3 regions of the Pseudoflavonifractor sp. HCP28S3_F10 genome follow, and region 2 is predicted to be linked to each of the others. Evidence: riboswitches for the same ligand, from Rfam matches in the RefSeq annotation. Region 2 holds a riboswitch; each other region holds the start of a gene.
What was found. Region 2 has a riboswitch for lysine ahead of asd (aspartate-semialdehyde dehydrogenase). Riboswitches for the same ligand answer to the same signal wherever they lie in the genome.
Positions count from the first base shown of each region.

Region 1: linked by a shared signal. The riboswitch ahead of ACTNBZ_RS03525 (transporter substrate-binding domain-containing protein) and the one ahead of asd (aspartate-semialdehyde dehydrogenase) in region 2 are both predicted to bind lysine.
Region 3: linked by a shared signal. The riboswitch ahead of ACTNBZ_RS04290 (ABC transporter substrate-binding protein) and the one ahead of asd (aspartate-semialdehyde dehydrogenase) in region 2 are both predicted to bind lysine.

Region 1 covers NZ_JBQHUB010000004.1:116,823-119,082, reverse strand. The annotation lists gene ACTNBZ_RS03530 (amino acid ABC transporter permease) at 1-317, opposite strand, end outside; gene ACTNBZ_RS03525 (transporter substrate-binding domain-containing protein) at 436-1,341, opposite strand; lysine riboswitch at 1,471-1,644, opposite strand; gene rbr (rubrerythrin) at 1,896-2,260, opposite strand, start outside.
Region 2 covers NZ_JBQHUB010000008.1:3,266-5,525, reverse strand. The annotation lists gene dapA (4-hydroxy-tetrahydrodipicolinate synthase) at 1-226, opposite strand, end outside; gene asd (aspartate-semialdehyde dehydrogenase) at 232-1,320, opposite strand; lysine riboswitch at 1,517-1,698, opposite strand; gene ACTNBZ_RS05260 (SpoIID/LytB domain-containing protein) at 1,791-2,260, shown strand, end outside.
Region 3 covers NZ_JBQHUB010000006.1:4,768-7,027, reverse strand. The annotation lists gene ACTNBZ_RS04290 (ABC transporter substrate-binding protein) at 1-1,134, opposite strand, end outside; lysine riboswitch at 1,228-1,392, opposite strand; gene ACTNBZ_RS04285 (alanine dehydrogenase) at 1,666-2,260, shown strand, end outside.

The DNA.
Region 1 (2,260 bases), on a different contig from region 2:
TTCAGGGCGTTGTCGGAGAAGTAGGGCAGGCCGTAGTAGATGAACACCGCCTGGAGCACCATGGGCGTGCCGCGGAACACCTCCACATAGACCCGGACCACCACCCGGATGAGCTTGAGCAGGAAGCGCTTGGGCAGGGGATCATTTTTGGTGTAGGGGATCGTGTTCAGGATACCGCAGATGAGGCCGATGATACAGCCGATGACGGTGGCCACCAGGGCCAGGATCAGCGTGTTCCGAATGCCGCCGAGATACATGGGCCAGTATTTGCTCCACAGCAGGACCACGTCCTGACCCAGCTTGACCAGCTTATCCACACTGGCACGCTCCTTTCAGTAAAGATACGGCGACCTCCGGCCCCATTCCGGGGCCGGAGGAAGTCTTGTTGTTCCATGTTGTCACGCTCCGCCTGTTCGCGGCGGCTGTGCGCTTCTTTTACACCTCGGGCTGGATGGAGATGGCCTCGTCCATCAGGGCGTTGAAGTCGTCCTCGGTCATGGTGGACAGAACAGAGTCAATGGCCTCCTTCAGGGCGGTGTTGCCCTTGAGGACGGAAATGCCGATGTTCACGTTCTCGGCCCGCTCCTCCTCGCTGGCGAACTGGAAGTCGCCGTCGGTACCGGAGAAGTTGAGGATGACCAGATTGTCGTCCTTGGCGGCGGCGCCCATGGCGGTGGGCATGTCGGTGCAGATGAAGTCCACGGTGCCGGTCTGCAGGGCCATGATCATGGCGGGGGCGTTGTCAGCGGGGGCCTGGAGCTCGGCGCCCTCGATCTGGGGCAGGCAGGAATCATACCAGATGGTGCCGGACTGGGCGGTGCACTTGCCGCCGGCAAGGTCGGCGATGGAGGCGGCGGAGGCATACTGGCTGTCCTTGGTGGTGACGCAGACGATGGTGGCGTAGTAGTAGGGGCCCGCCATGTCCACTTCCTTCATGCGCTCAGCGGTCATGGACTGGCCGGCGATATTGGCGTCCATGGTCTTGGACTGGACGGCGGGGCACAGAGAGTCCCACGCGCTGGAGACGATCTCCAGCTCCCAGTTGTTGGCCTCGGCGATCTTCTTGGCGATCATCACGTCGTAGCCGTTGGCGTAGGAGCCGGGCATGTTGGAGATGGGCACGGCGCCATTGGAGTCGTCCATCTGGGTCCAGTTATAGGGGGCGTAGGCGCACTCCATACCGACAGTGAACACGCCGTCCTCCACGCCGGTGTAGCTGTCTCCGGCGGGGGCGGCGCTCTGAGCAGGGGCGGAGGGCTGGGCGGCGGTACCGCCGCCGCAGGCGGTCAGGGACAGGCCCATGGTCAGGGCCAGGGCGAGGGCAAGGATGTTCTTCTTCATTGTTGTTTCCTCCAGTTTCAGTTCTGTGATGTCAGCTTTTCTGTGAGCAACAAAAAAGCCACGAACCTCCCTGGTGGAAGCGTTCATGGCGACAACTGCATCTTCTAACCGGTGTCGGATGCCCTTGTGGTCAATGATAGCGCTCCACACAGATCATGTGGCAGTCCGTGAGATCTTCTCCCAACGGCCCAGGCAACCGCCCCCCAGGCAGGGGTACGGCCCTTCGGCGGAAGGCCCTTTCTCCGGCGGGTGCGCTGCCCGAGCTGCCGGATACTGATGCAATTCCGCGCCTCTATCATTGCAGCGGGGACCGTCCCCCGCGACAATGGGTTCTTGGGCGTATTCTAACACGCAAACACAGGGCTGTCAAGCCTGTTTGTCCGCGTCCGGTGTTCGATTCCGTCTTTTGGGCATTTTGATCGGCACTTTTTTCTGTCATTTGTTTTGAATTTCCCGGCGTTATGGATTAAATGCCCGGATTTGCCCCTGTACGCTTTGGCGGATTCCGACAAAAAGCTCCGGTGTCCATCCAAAACGGACACCGGAGCTTTTCGTCATTTTTTCATCTGCCCGGGCGCAAAGGGCGAGAGCTCAAAGCGGATAAAATAGCCCTGGGGATGTCTGCACACGGGGCACATGGCCGGGGCCACCGAGCTCTCCACGATATGGCCGCATTTGAGGCACATCCATTTGATCTCCACGTCGGAGACAAAAAGACGCTCGCTCTCCAGCAATCCTGCAAATTCCCCGAAGCGGTCGCCGTGGATCTTCTCGATGCGGGCGATCTCGGAGAAAATGTGGGACGCCTGGGGAAAGCCCTCCTCCTTGGCCACCTTGGCAAAACCGGTGTAGTCGTGTTCCCACTCCTGATACTCGTTGTGCTGGGCGGCCTTCAGATGCTCCAGCACCGTGGGGTAGA
Region 2 (2,260 bases):
TGACCCGATGATCCACCTTCTTGACACAGAACTCCACGGCGGCGATGTGCTCCCGGATGGACATGGTGGCGCTCTCGCCGGTGGTGCCGCAGACGCAGATGGCGTCGATGCCCCGGGCGATCTGCTCGTCGATGAGCTTGCCGAAGGCGTCATAGTTGATGGCGCCGCTCTGGTCGAAGGGAGTGACGATAGCGGTGCAGGCGCCGGTGAAGATAGGCTCTCTCATACTGATTACCTCCTGGTAATGTAACCCTCGGCGCAGAGCAGCTCGGCCAGCAGGACCGCGCCGCCGGCAGCGCCCCGGAGGGTGTTGTGGGACAGGCAGACGAACTTGTAGTCATACTGCGTATCGGGACGGAGGCGGCCCAGGCACACGGCCATGCCGTTCTCGGTCATGCGGTCCAGTCTGGTCTGGGGGCGGGAGGGGTCCTCGAAATAGTGGAGGAACTGCTTCGGGGCGGAGGGGAGCTCCAGCTCCTGGGCGCGGCCGCGGAAGCTGGCCCAGGCCTCCTTCATCTCCTCCATGGAGGGCTTCTTGTCGAAGCTGGCGAACACGGCGGCCATGTGGCCGTTGGAAGCGGCCACCCGGAAGCACTGGGCGGTGATGGAGGGAGTCTCGGCGTTGACGATGACGCCGTTCTCCACATGGCCCCACAGCTTCAGGGGCTCCCGCTCGCTCTTCTCCTCCTCGCCGCCGATGTAGGGGATCACGTTGTCCACCATCTCGGGCCAGGTCTCAAAGGTCTTGCCGGCGCCGGAGATGGCCTGATAGGTACACACCAGGGCTTTGCTCAGGCCGAATCTGTCCTTCAGGGGGTGCAGGGCGGGCACATAGCTCTGCAGGGAGCAGTTGGACTTGACGGCGATGAAGCCCCGCTGGGTGCCCAGGCGCTTGCGCTGGGCGGGGATGACCTCGATATGCTCGGGGTTGATCTCGGGCACCACCATGGGCACGTCGGCCGTCCAGCGATGGGCGGAGTTATTGGAGACCACAGGGCACTCGTGTTTGGCGTACTCCTCCTCCAGGGCCTGGATCTCCTCCTTCTTCATATCAACGGCGGAAAAGACGAAATCCACCATGGAGGCGATCTTCTCCACGTCGGCCTCGGCGTTGAGGACCACCATCTTCTTCGCCTCTTCCGGCATGGGAGTGTCCATGGCCCAGCGGCTGCCGATGGCCTCCTCATAGGTCTTGCCCGCGGAGCGGGGGCTTGCAGCGATGGCAGTGAGCTGGAACCAGGGGTGGTTCTCCATCAGAGTGACGAAACGCTGGCCCACCATGCCGGTGCCGCCGATCACGCCTACTTTGTACTTTTCCATTTCAATGACCTCCCGTGTTTCTATCCTGATTCTATGCGTTTTTTCCAGGAAATGAGCTTGTCCGGCCTGAAAAATACAGATTTTATCAATCGGCTCAGGGACAATCGATAAAAAAAGAAATCAGCGGGTTTACACACCGGCTGATTTTGTACTATAATGTCAGAGACGCACGAATACGCTCCGACACCATATTCCAAATACAGACAGCGCTCCACCGGTCCCGCCGGTGACAGCCGCGGGGCTGTTCACCCACGCGTCCAGAGGACCGTCCTCCGGGGGAGGGCCCTCTTCGGCGGCGTCCCCTTTCACAGCAGGTCACAAGGCCCTCGGAGCCCTCGCCGCTTGCTACTGATGGAAACCGCAACCTCTATCCTGTAATCGCTAAAAATAGTATCACAAGTATAGTTCAGTGTCAATATACTTTTCTAAGTTAAATTGTAAAACAGGGGCAAAAAATGAAAAAGAAATGGATGAAACTTGCAGCAGCCTGCCTTGCGGCTGCGCTGCTCCTTCCGGGGACCGTCCCCGTTCAGGCGGCGCCGGCCGGGGAACCGGTCCTGCGGGTGGGACTGGCCTACGGCAGCTCGGCACTGGCTGCCGCCAATCTGGAAAACAGCGTGGGCTCCGGCTACCGGCTGGGGTATTTTGACGGGGACCTGTCCTTTGTGGAACTGGCACAGACCGGGACTGCCAGAATCTCCATGCTCAAGACCCAGAACATCTACCTCTCCGGCGGGAGCTACAGCGCCGTCCAGAGTGCAGGAGCCCAGGTCGTCGGCTGCTACCACATCCGGCTGGGCATATATGCCGACCTGACCTCCGCCCAGGCGGCGGCCGGGGCGGTGAGCGGCGGCTTCCCGGCCTGGATCGACGGGAATTACGAAGCCCGGACGGGGGCCTACGCCACCCGTGAGGAGGCCCAGGCCGCCTGTACGGCGAT
Region 3 (2,260 bases), on a different contig from region 2:
GGAGGGCATCACGGGGCAGGAGCCCACCTCATACTGGCTGGGATCGGTCTTGGTGGAGAGCAGAATCTGGTCCGCGTCCAGACAGGCCCGGACAGCCCGGCGGAAGTCCACGTTCTGCACGATGCTGCCGGAGTTGGCGGCGCTCAGGTTAAAGACGATGGTGGGGGACCAGCCGTTCCAGTTCTTGTCGCTCCAGCAGCCGGCGGCCTCCAGCTGGGGGGCCATGTCGGTGAGGATGGAGGTGGAGTAGTCGAAGTTGCCGCCGATCATGCCGTTGGTGCGGGCGGTCTGGTCGCTGGCCACGCTGCAGTAGATCTTGTCGAAGTAGGCCTTCTTGGCGGCGGCGGGGCCGGTGCCGCCGGACTCGTAGGGCACATAATCCTCAAACCGCTTCAGGGTCAGGTCCACCTCGCGGTTCCAGGTCTCCAGCATGTAGGGGCCGGTGCCCACGATCTCCGCGTCGTCGGTGATGTAGGAGTCCATGTGGGCCTGGGCAATCTCGGCGGGCATGACCTTGCAGCCGCCCTTGAGTTCGCCGATGGTGAGCAGGGCCATGGGGGCCACGTCCTTCAGGGTGTAGACCACGGTCATGTCATCCTTCACGTCGGTGGAAGCGATGTAGTCGCCGAAGTTGGCCTGTCCGCTGGTGGAGTAGACCAGGAAGCGCTCGATGGAGGCCACCACGTCGTTTACGTCCACCGTGTCGCCGTTGTGGAACTTCACGTCGGGCCGCACGGTGAGGGTGAGCTGCAGGTTGTCCTCACTGAGCTCATAGGTGCAGACACTGGCCCAGACCGAGCCGTCGTCGGCCACCTGGACCGGGGACTCGTAGATATGATAGCCGGGGGTGTAGTTCTGGTTGGTGTTGAACTGGGCGGGGTCCAGGGAGTTGGTGGCGCCGTTGAAGTTGAGCTTCATGGTGCCGCCGTACTTGGCCTCCTCGGCGGTGCTGTCCTGACCGAGCCGGTCATCGCCGGTGCCCTCCACAAAGCCGCCGGAAGCGGAGGCGGCGGGAGCAGCGGCGCCGCTGCTGGGCTGGGGCTGGTTGCCGCCGCCGTCGCAGGCGCTGAGAACGCCCATGAGCATGGCGGCCGCCATCAGGGCGCTGAGTACGCGAATGGGGGTCTTTTGCATGGTTGGTTCCTCCTTACGTAAAATAAAAGCCACGGATAATCCCACACCGGCGGAACATCCATGGCAGAATACAGGCGGCGGCCCATAAAAACAGTCAATGATAACGCTCCACGAATGTGGCAGTCTGGGGGATATTCTCCCGCAGCCCAGGCAACCGTCCCCCGGGCGGTGGACGGCCCTTCGGCGGAGCGTCCTTTCGCCGGGGGGCGCCCGCCCCTGCGTCCGGCTACTGATCCGTTCCGCGCCTCTACCATTGCATCATTGCTCCAGATACTTTTGCACGCTGAAACAATAAAACATTTGTAAAAATTTTATCAAATATGCAGTCATGTGTCAATATATACCGCTCTGTAATTTGAATTTTTCCCATTTTTATAAAGGGAATAAGAGAAAAGGAAATGAAATGTGCCGGGAATTACAAAAAAGTGCAGGAACCGCAAAGAGCCGTTGCATTTCCTGCGGACAAGTGCTATCCTTTATCTGCAAAAAAGGGCGCACAGGGCGCGCCGTGAAAGGAACGGGTGCAAAACTATGGTTTTTGGCATTCTGAAGGATATCAAGGAAGGGGAGTGCCGGGTCATCTGCACTCCCATGGAGGTCCGCAGCATCGTGGCCGCCGGGTACGAGGTGTGGGCCCAGCATGACTGCGGAAAGCTGTCCGGCTTCTCCGATGAGGATTACGCCGCCGCCGGGGCCCGGATCGTGGAGAGCATGGAGGAGATGTACGCCGGCTGCGACATGCTCGCCAAGGTCAAGGAGTTCCAGACCCCTGAATTCGGCCTGATCCGCAAGGACCAGATCCTGCTGGGCTGCATCCATCCCGCCGCCCACCCGGAGGAGGTGGACGCCCTGCTGAAGAGCGGCTGCATCGCCTTCACCGCGGAGGACGCCCACCGCTACGGCTCCCCCAACTGCGAGGCCGCCGGCAAGGCGGGCGCGCTGCTGGGCCTGGAGTCCATGATGACCGTCAACGGCGGCAAGGGCAAATACGTGGGCGGCTTTGCCGGCGCGCCCGGCATGAACGTGCTCATCCTGGGCGCGGGCACCGTGGGCCAGGCGGCCCTTCAGGTCCTCCACGCACTGGGGGCCAAGTGCACCGTCATGGACATCAACGTTGGCATCCTGC